2 regions of the Peribacillus sp. FSL R5-0717 genome follow, and region 2 is predicted to be linked to the other one. Evidence: riboswitches for the same ligand, from Rfam matches in the RefSeq annotation. Region 2 holds a riboswitch; the other holds the start of a gene.
The links. Region 2 has a riboswitch for thiamine pyrophosphate ahead of tenA (thiaminase II). Riboswitches for the same ligand answer to the same signal wherever they lie in the genome.
Positions count from the first base shown of each region.

Region 1 (4,781 bases), 990 kb from region 2:
ATAAATCATCGGTGACTCCGGAAAAAGTTCCGATAAGAGCAGTGGACATGCAACCGGTACCTGTAACATTAGTTAAAAGGAGGTTCCCGTTATCGATGATGGACGTATGTTTTCCATCGCTGACCGCATCCTTAGCTCCGCTGACCACGATGATGCAATTCAGTTCATTTGCCGCTCGTGCAGCCAGCTCTGCATTGCTAATCGCAAGTTCCCCCGAATCCACCCCGCGCGTAACGGTATCCCCACCCATCAATGACAGGATTTCACTCGCATTTCCTCGAATGATTTGGAAAGTAACCTTACTTAGGAGCTCTTTGACTTGCTCTGAACGATAGGAGGTGGCACCAACTCCCACCGGGTCCAAAATGACCGGGATGTCCAGGGCATTTGCCGTTTTACCGGCAATCTCCATTGCTTCCAAGGCTTTATCATCGATCGTTCCGAAATTCAGGACCAATGCATCTGCTAATTTGACCATATCCGCCACTTCTCTTGGGCTCGATGTCATTACTGGTGAACCTCCGATGGCAAGGGTGGCATTTGCACAGTCATTGACCGTAACAAAGTTGGTGATTTGGTGAACGAGTGGTTTCCTTTCTCTTACCTTCATAAATAAATCGGCTGAAGAAACCTTCATAACAAGTCACTCCGTTCTTTTTTTGAATATGAATGAAAATGATGGACAGGTCCATGACCTTTACCGATTGAAAAGCTATTGCGTATCGCTTCGGAAATATAGGTCTTGGCATGTTCGATCGACACTTGCAATGGCAGTCCATTTGCCAGGTTAGATGTAATGGCGGATGATAGGGTACAGCCCGTACCATGAGTGTTTTTTGTATGAATGCGCTCTCCCTTGATCCAGTGGAAGTCAGTCCCATCATAAAAAAGATCATTTGGATTTCCTGCTGCATGGCCGCCTTTAAGTAAAACGGCTTTGGAACCCATTTCTTGTATCGAAATGCATGCCCTGTAGAAATCTTGTTTCGTCCGAATCGGGAAGCCAGTAAGTACTTCCGCTTCTGGTACATTGGGTGTTACAAGATTTGCAAGCGGAAGCAATTCCATTTTTAAGGCAGAGATGGCCTTTTCGTCGAGCAAATGGTGGCCGCTTTTGGAAATCATGACAGGGTCAAGGATAACGATGGCAGGCATGAAGGTTTTAAGGGACGCAGCGACCGTTTCCACGATTTCTTTTGATCCAAGCATGCCTATTTTTACTGCATCGACAGGAATATCTTCAAAGATAGCTGCAATTTGATCCGATATGATAGCTGTTTCAATGGGCTGTACAGAACGGACTTCCATTGTGTTTTGGGCAGTTACGGCTGTGATGGCAGACATTCCAAATACACCATGTGCAGAAAATGTTTTTAAATCCGCTTGTATTCCAGCACCGCCCCCTGAATCAGAGCCTGCGATCGTTAATGCTGTTTTCATAAAAAAACCCCTTCATATAATTATTTTTTAGCAGTATTTTAAGTAATATGAAAGCTAAAATCGCACCTGCGAATGAACTGAACATAAAAGCCGGTAAAAAACCAAAAAGTGCAGCTTTTTCTCCCAATAGGAGGGTGGCAAGCGGATAACAGGCCAGGGAACCGAGAAAGCCGGTCCCGATCACTTCCCCTAAACAGGCGAATTTTAAGCTTTGTGTTTTTCGGTAAAGGATGGCGGCCAAAAGTGCACCAATCATGCTGCCTGGAAAGGCGAAAATTGAACCGGTACCAGACATGTTTCTAATGATGGAAACTAAAAAAGCTTGTGTCACCGCATATGCAGGCCCCAATAGAACCGCCGTCAGGACATTTGCCAGATGTTGAATAGGAAAGATTTTTGCAAATCCTGCAGGGATGAAAATAAATGAACTGGTAAGCGTCGTTAAAGCCGTGATCATGGCAGTCAATGTCAGTTTCTTGATAGGGTTCATCCTCATGTCAACCACCTACAGAGGCCAATCCTGCTCATTTTGAACCATGTCCCAGAATAAATATTCATATCGGGAAGTAACCAAAAAGTGCTTTTCTAATCTAAGAAGTTCCTTTTCAGGCATGCCTTCCGTCAATTCTTCCAACAAAGCGATCAGCCACTTGTGTGCTTCCCCGAACTCAGGAGATGAATAGGACCTTATCCAATCTGCGTAGCGATTGTTTTCCAGTGCTGCTCCATTTTGTTCTTTTAATAGCAAACCGATTTCATAATAATCCCAAGCGCAGGGAAGGAGACAGGCGATCAAGTCTGCCAAAGTCCCATGCTGAGCTGCATTTAGCATGTAACCTGTATAGGCTAGAGTGGTTGGAGTAGGTTCTGTATTTTCCAATTCCTTGGAGCTGATCCCGAATTCGGAAGCATAATGCCGATGAATATCCATTTCCACTTGAAGGGTTTCATTTAAAATGCTCGCAAATTTTGCCATGGTTTCGATGTTATGGGCTTTGATGACACCTAAAGCAAAGAGCTTGGAATAATCCATGAGATAGACATAGTCCTGCTTCAGGTAATAGGCAAATTTCTTTTCAGGAAGTGTGCCGTTTCCAATTGCCTGGACAAAGGCATGTGAATGGTTCCTTTTCCAAATCTCTTTTGCCCGTGCATGCAGTCTATCACTGAATGTTTCTAATTTTGTATTCTCCATTGTTCATCCTCCTATAGAATGGCTCCCTTTGCCTTTGTTAAATAAAAAACCCCGTTCCTGAATACGGAACGGGGTAGATGGATATAGTCTGTAAAATGGACGATATCATCCACTTCCCTCCGCCGGTATGAGCCGGTTCAGGTTCAAAGGGTCCGGAACTAATTCCATCTCAGTCTTAAAAAAGACTCCCCTAGTGGTGTGAATTGTATGTAATTACTGACATCATATCAGAAAGACAAGAAAATGCAACCCGTATTTGAAAGAGGAATCACTTTATGTCCAGGAAAAAAGGGAGAACCAGGTAATTGACTTTTGAAGATTATTAGGATAGAATCATTTCTACATCATTATATATTGAATTCTTATCCAGAGAGGTGGAGGGACTTGGCCCTAAGAAACCTCGGCAGCGGACCCGTTTAGGGAACTGTGCTAAATCCAACAAGCATATGCTTGGAAGATAAGAAGAGCCGAACGGACACTGTCAGCCTCTTCTTAAATTAGAAGGGGCTTTTATTTTTGGGAAATAACGTTTAGTGACATACTAGAAAAGGTATATATAATTTGGTGAAATCAAACAAGTTGATAAAGTTTAGCTAACTAGAAGCAGGCACTAGGACGGAAAGGAGCCATTTACATGGCAGAATTATTTAAGAGGATTGAACAGAGGAAGGCAAAACTCATTGAAGAGCTATTGGCCAATGGAGTATACAAAACCTCTGATGAAAGGCACCTTTATGATGCCCCATTAAAAGTACTTGAAGATGAATATAAGATTGTTATAAATAGACCTAATAACGAGTCACCTTCTGAATGGATGACATAGTTATCGGAATACAATATTTGGATTTTTGGATAAGGGATATGATGTAAGCATTCGCAGTCTACACTAGTGGATGCTTTTTTTGCGTTTATTAGAAAACGACACAAATTATACATAATTAAATAACAAAATAGGTGTTTTGTCACATTTGACCTATAAAATAACACAATTAATTTCTGGGAAATAGTTGATTTTAACTAGTGATTTCATTATGATGAAAGTGTAAAAATATTGAATAAATGGGAGGTGGCTATGATGCCTTGCCGTAAGGTAACTATAGAAAAAGTAGAAGAGAAGAGACAGGAAATGATAAAGTTGGGAGCGATTTACGGCTTAACAAGTCTGCTGACTGTACAAGCCAGTCAAGAATTGGATACGCTATTGAATGCGTTAGCAAGTAAAAGAGATTCTGAATATTTTTCCCTTCAAGAAGCATATAGGTATTTTTAAATTAGCAATTCGACCTGTATTAATCTAAAAAAGCTACTGCTCAAGGCAATAGCTCTAAAGAATTATATATTAAATATCGACACGTTTACCTAGAATGATCAAATCCCGCTCAATGCCATCCATCTCGGCAACTTGAGGTAAATGTGCCCATTCTTCAAACCCGAATTTGGAAAAAAGCTTAAGGCTTGGTGTATTATGGGCGAAAATGAAACCCAATAAAGTCTTAACACCTAATTTTGGACTCAATTCAATTGCCTTTCGAATCGAAATTTGTCCAATTCCTTTTCCCCGGAAATAATCATCAATGTAAATGCTGATTTCGGCAGTGGAATTATATGCCGGTCGGCCATAAAAGGATTGAAAGCTCATCCATCCAGCGGTTTTCCCTTCTATAGTAATGATATATAGCGGTCTACTTTCTGAATGATGTTCCTCAAACCATTTAACCCTCGATTGGACGGATACAGGTTCCGTATCTGCCGTGACCATCCTTGAAGCAATTGTCGAATTATATATTTCAACAATTCTGGGTAGATCAGATAGTTCTGCCTCTCTAAACTCTATGTGTTCTTCCATGATTTAAACTCCTAACTATCATTTATTCAATCTCCAGAATGAAGGGTAATCCCGTTTTTGGTTTTAGGGACGTTGAATGAAACCCAATCCATTGAAAGTTTTATATTATCATACACTCTTTATTCTTTATCTGACAATTCTTTTTTATGTTAGTACTGCAGATTTTTTGGGTATGAAAAAGATTAAATACTTCTAGTAAAAAGACAAGAGGAGAACTAAATGAAAAAATTGGCAGGTATATTGATTATCGTACTGGTTATATGTTTTGCTGCATATGAATTTCAGGCCTCGGAGTCGGAA
Region 1 is NZ_JBBOOF010000001.1:3,960,899-3,965,679, forward strand. Features, by position in the region: gene thiM (hydroxyethylthiazole kinase) at 1-637, opposite strand, end outside; gene thiD (bifunctional hydroxymethylpyrimidine kinase/phosphomethylpyrimidine kinase) at 634-1,440, opposite strand; gene thiW (energy coupling factor transporter S component ThiW) at 1,409-1,930, opposite strand; gene tenA (thiaminase II) at 1,946-2,635, opposite strand; TPP riboswitch at 2,733-2,837, opposite strand; SAM riboswitch class I at 2,995-3,099, shown strand; gene NYE65_RS19145 (Fur-regulated basic protein FbpA) at 3,270-3,458, shown strand; gene NYE65_RS19150 (aspartyl-phosphate phosphatase Spo0E family protein) at 3,711-3,905, shown strand; gene NYE65_RS19155 (GNAT family N-acetyltransferase) at 3,975-4,481, opposite strand; gene NYE65_RS19160 (DUF459 domain-containing protein) at 4,701-4,781, shown strand, end outside.
Region 1: it holds a riboswitch for thiamine pyrophosphate, as region 2 does, so the genes downstream of both, tenA (thiaminase II) here and tenA (thiaminase II) in region 2, are expected to answer to the same signal.

Region 2 (4,781 bases):
ACAAGATATGTTATGTTGTCTTCTCTACATATTTTATACAAAATAAAAGGATGAGGTGTTCATATGAATAAAACAGAATTAGTGAGCAGTGTTGCAGCACAAGCTGAACTGACAAAAGACGAAGCAAAAAAAGTAGTGGATGCATTGTTTGAAACAATCACGGCTACACTTGCTAAAGATGAAAAAATCCAATTAGTTGGTTTTGGTACATTTGAAGTGCGTGACCGTGCTGCCCGTACAGGAAGAAACCCGCAAACTGGCGAAGAAATACAAATTGCAGCTAGTAAAGTACCTGCTTTTAAAGCAGGTAAGGAATTAAAAGAAGCTGTAAAATAAAAGGTGAACGAAGAAAAAACCTGGCGATGAAATATGCGCCAGGTTTTTTGTTTACTGACTGATCCGAAAAACAGATAATATATACGGAATGTAACACAGAAATGGAAAAGATAAAAAATCGAATTTGTCATCTATTCGTATGTTGTAAGAGCCATTTGGAGTTTCATTAATTGAAGGGATTAGGGCGTTCCCATGACCAACAATGAAAAAAGCCGAATCCATGAAGCGGTAATGGACTGTAACACAAATGAAAAAAAATTATAGTACTTATTAATAAGGTTTATACTGTGACTATGTTAGGCTAAATGAATAACAGGCTTTAAAACCAAAATAAAAGAGGTGAAAGAAATGCTGAAGAAAATAATGAAAAAAATCAAACAGCTTTCCCAAGGCAGCAGTGAGCGAAGACATGGGCATTATCGCCGAGGCAGCAGCAGCAGCCGGGGGTACAAAAGGTATCCCATGAGTGGAAGTGACCGCTACAAGAGAAAAGGGCGGGGCAGCAGCAGCTAATTCCAATTCTTTGACTTCAATACAGCCTGCAGGTCCATTAAGATATCTTTAATATCTGAGTAAGGTTCTTGGATGCTTAATAACCTTTTCAGTATATGCACGGTTTCTTTTTCTAACGAAAGCTCTTCTGTCCAAGGAAGTGCTTTTTTACTTTTGGAAGCGTACGTCGTATAAAGTACATATAGAAGTATTTCCCCCAAGTCGTAAAAATCCTGCCTTTTCAGCTGCAAAATGGATTCTTTAGCGAGGTTGTCCGAATTGATCATCTTGGACAAACCAAAGTCTATCAAAATGGGCTGATGGTTCTTAAGTAGAATATTCGGTATACGTAAATCTTGATGCAAAATGTCATGCTCATGTAGATAACATACTAAATCGACCAGCTTATACAGAAAATATAAAGACTCTTTCTCATTGAACGTTAATTGATTCGAGAAAATATGGTCTTCTAAATTATTCCCTTCTATGAAATCCATCACAAAATAAACATTTCCATCTTGCGAAAATTTCTCGTGAAATTTAGGGATATTTCTGTGGTTTAACATTCGTAATATGGAAATTTCATTTTCAAACTGTTTCAGCTCTTTTTTGCTGCGGCGTTTACTTTTCCGGAGCTGTTTGATCACTATATTTTCATTCATTTTCAAATCATTGCAACGATAAACAATACCGTAGCTTCCTGTTCCGATTACAGCTTTTACCTCGTAGCGGTAATTCAAAACCACTCCTTTTTTTAAAGGTATATCCACAAAAAATTGGTATAACTTTCTAAATGTACGCAAAATTGAAACTTTCCTCACCACTTTCATCTATTCAAGTCAAGAACAAAAAAAGGCCGTTATTAATTAAGCCGGAAATATGAATGAACATGGATAGTTTAACACTGATTTTTGATAATGCGGTAATGAAAGTCATTTCTTCGGGGAGATCTTTTGATAGTTCACAATTAAAAATAAATTTTTCATATAATTTCACATTATGAAATTATATGGTTTTTAAAAATATTAAGTTTACTATAATGAATTCATAATAAAAGAGTAGGAGGTGATGAGATGGATGGGCGCGAGTTGAGAAATTCTTTGGTAAATTCCCAACCGGCGTCACAATAGTGAGCTGGTTTGATGGTAGTGTTCAAAAGGGCATCACTGTGAATTCATTAAATTCACGAGTAAAATTGCAAAACTCACGAGTGAACTGCTGAATTCACGAGTCAAGTGGCCAATTCACGAGTAAAGCAGCTGAATTTACGAGTAAACCGGCCAAATTCACGAGTAAAACAGCAGAATTCACGAGTAAACCGTCAAAACTCACGAGTAAACTACTAACTGAGCTCCCTTTGATCAAATTCTTTGAAGGCTACGGGAAATGAGGGTATGGAAGATTGAAAGTTTAGTAACCCTAAATCAAGAAAACTTTTCTAATACGTTTGACAATTGGATTTATCGTGTTAATATAAAGGCAAATGAATTTAATATACAATTTGTACCACTAGGGGTGCTTTATAGGTAAAAGTTGATTTTTTACCCACAAAAGCTGAGATTGAAGTATGACTTTAAGACCCTTAGAACCTGATCTGGTTTATACCAGCGTAGGGAAGTGGGGTCTGGAACTATACATTTCTGTATTATTTCTTGTACAACCACTTTCTTTACGTTTAAGAAAGTGGTTTTTTGTTTGCAAAAAAAGGGGTGATAAGTGTTTTTTCCGTAACGTTCAATGAAAAAATACAATTTGGAGGTAATGGACATGAAGTTTTCAGAGGAGATCCGTAAGGAAGTTGATCACATTTGGGAAGCTAGTTTTAATCATCCGTTTGTTGCAGGAATAGGAGATGGCACATTGCCATTGGAGTGTTTCCGTTTTTATGTCATGCAAGATGCCTATTATTTATCTCATTTTGCTAGAGTTCAAGCCTTAGGGGCAGTCAAAGCTACAGATTTACATACAACAAGCAGGCTTGCCGGCCATGCACAAGGAACATATGAAGCGGAGTTGAAACTTCATGAGAATTTTTCCGAGAGATTAGGCATCACAAAAGAAGAACGGGAAAATTTCAAGCCTGCCCCGACTGCCTATGCTTATACTTCCCATATGTATCGTGCGGCATATTCGGGACATTTAGGAGATGTTATTGCAGCTATCTTGCCGTGTTACTGGCTGTATTATGAGATAGGTGAAAAGCTGCAAGGGTGCATGCCCGAAGAGCCGATTTATCAAGAATGGATAGCGGCTTACGGAGGAGAGTGGTTCCGCACTTTGGTGGAAGAACAAATTGCGAGGCTGGATGAGATAGCTGAAAAAGTAACTGAAGAAGATAAGGCGAGAATGAAAGAGCATTTTATTCTCAGCAGCCAATATGAATACTCATTTTGGGAAATGGCTTATCGTTTAGAGACATGGCCCGTTCATAAGGAAACATTAGAAGTATAAAAGGAGAATGAAACAATGAAAAAAGGATTGAAATTAACGGATATACTAGTCACGATCGTGATTGCGGTAGCATTTGGAATCGTTTATATCCTTTGGGGTTCGATTTATTATTCCGTTAAACCCTTAGGATTACATCTGGATCAACTTATTTATGGAATGTGGTTTATAGCTGGCCCTGTCGCCTTTTTCATTTTACGGAAACCGGGTGTGGCACTTTTGGCGGAGATAGCTGCAGCTTCCGGGGAATTCTTTCTAGGTTCCCCATGGGGGCTGACTGTACTGTTATATGGAGTGGTCCAAGGTTTGTTCGCGGAACTGGTGTTCATGGGGTTCAAATATAAAAAATTTAATATGCCGGTGGCCGTTTTAGCTGCGATGGCTTCCTGCCTGGCATCAGTTATCATGGATTTTGCATACGGGGAAATAGGTGCTCTTTCTACTTGGAATCTATCGTTATTCATGATAGCGAGGTTTGTGGGTTCCATATTCTTTGCAGGTGTGACCGCTTATTATCTAGTTAAAGTCCTGGAAGCAACAGGGGTAACTAATCTTGTGCGTCCGGTTTCCAATAAAGATTATGCAGAACTTGATTAAAAGAAGAGGTTGAGGGCCATGGAACCAATCGTTTCTGTTGAAAAGTTAAGAATGAAATTTCCCGGTGATGAATCTTTGATATTCAAGGACCTATCACTATCGTTTGATCAAGGAGAAAAAGTGCTATTGTTGGGACCATCAGGATGTGGTAAGTCCACTCTGTTGCAAGTGTTAAGCGGATTGATTCCGAATTCCATCGAAGTCCCGATGAAAGCGGAGAAATTGAAATGCCCTTCTTCATGGGGGTATGTTTTTCAAGACCCTGATAGCCAGTTTTGCATGCCATTTGCCGATGAGGAAATTGCCTTTGTCCTTGAGAATCTTTCCGTTCCTAAAGAAGAAATGAAAGAGAAAATTGAAAATCAAATCCGTAATGTAGGATTGAACCTAGGGCATACAAGTATAGAAACATTATCAGGCGGGATGAAACAGCGTCTGGCAATCGCTTCAGTATTGGCCCTTGAACCAGAAGTGCTATTTTTAGATGAACCGTCAGCCATGCTTGATCCGGAAGGAACGAAAGAAATCTGGGACTTGTTGAAGGAAGTCGGAAAAGACAAAACGGTTATTATCGTCGAACATAAAATTGACCATGTTTTAGAATTCATCGAACGAATCGTGCTTTTAAACGATGACGGTCAAATCATAGCTGATGGTCCAAGAGACACCATTCTTTCCCAATATAAAAATGAAATGAGAGAACATGGAATTTGGTTCCCTGGTGTTTGGGATGAATATATACAGAAGTATGCACCCACTAGAAAACACCAATTTACAGATGGTTTACCTCTTATGGATGTGCAAGGATTTAGCGGTTTTCGGAATAAAGAGGAAAAAATCAAGGTTGAAGAGCTGAAGGTACATTCAGGAGAATGGATTGTGATCAGGGGAGAAAATGGCGCGGGCAA
Region 2 is NZ_JBBOOF010000001.1:4,950,899-4,955,679, forward strand. Features, by position in the region: gene NYE65_RS23730 (HU family DNA-binding protein) at 64-336, shown strand; gene NYE65_RS23735 (hypothetical protein) at 685-849, shown strand; gene NYE65_RS23740 (protein kinase domain-containing protein) at 846-1,574, opposite strand; TPP riboswitch at 2,330-2,461, shown strand; gene tenA (thiaminase II) at 2,596-3,279, shown strand; gene NYE65_RS23750 (ECF transporter S component) at 3,295-3,873, shown strand; gene NYE65_RS23755 (ABC transporter ATP-binding protein) at 3,892-4,781, shown strand, end outside.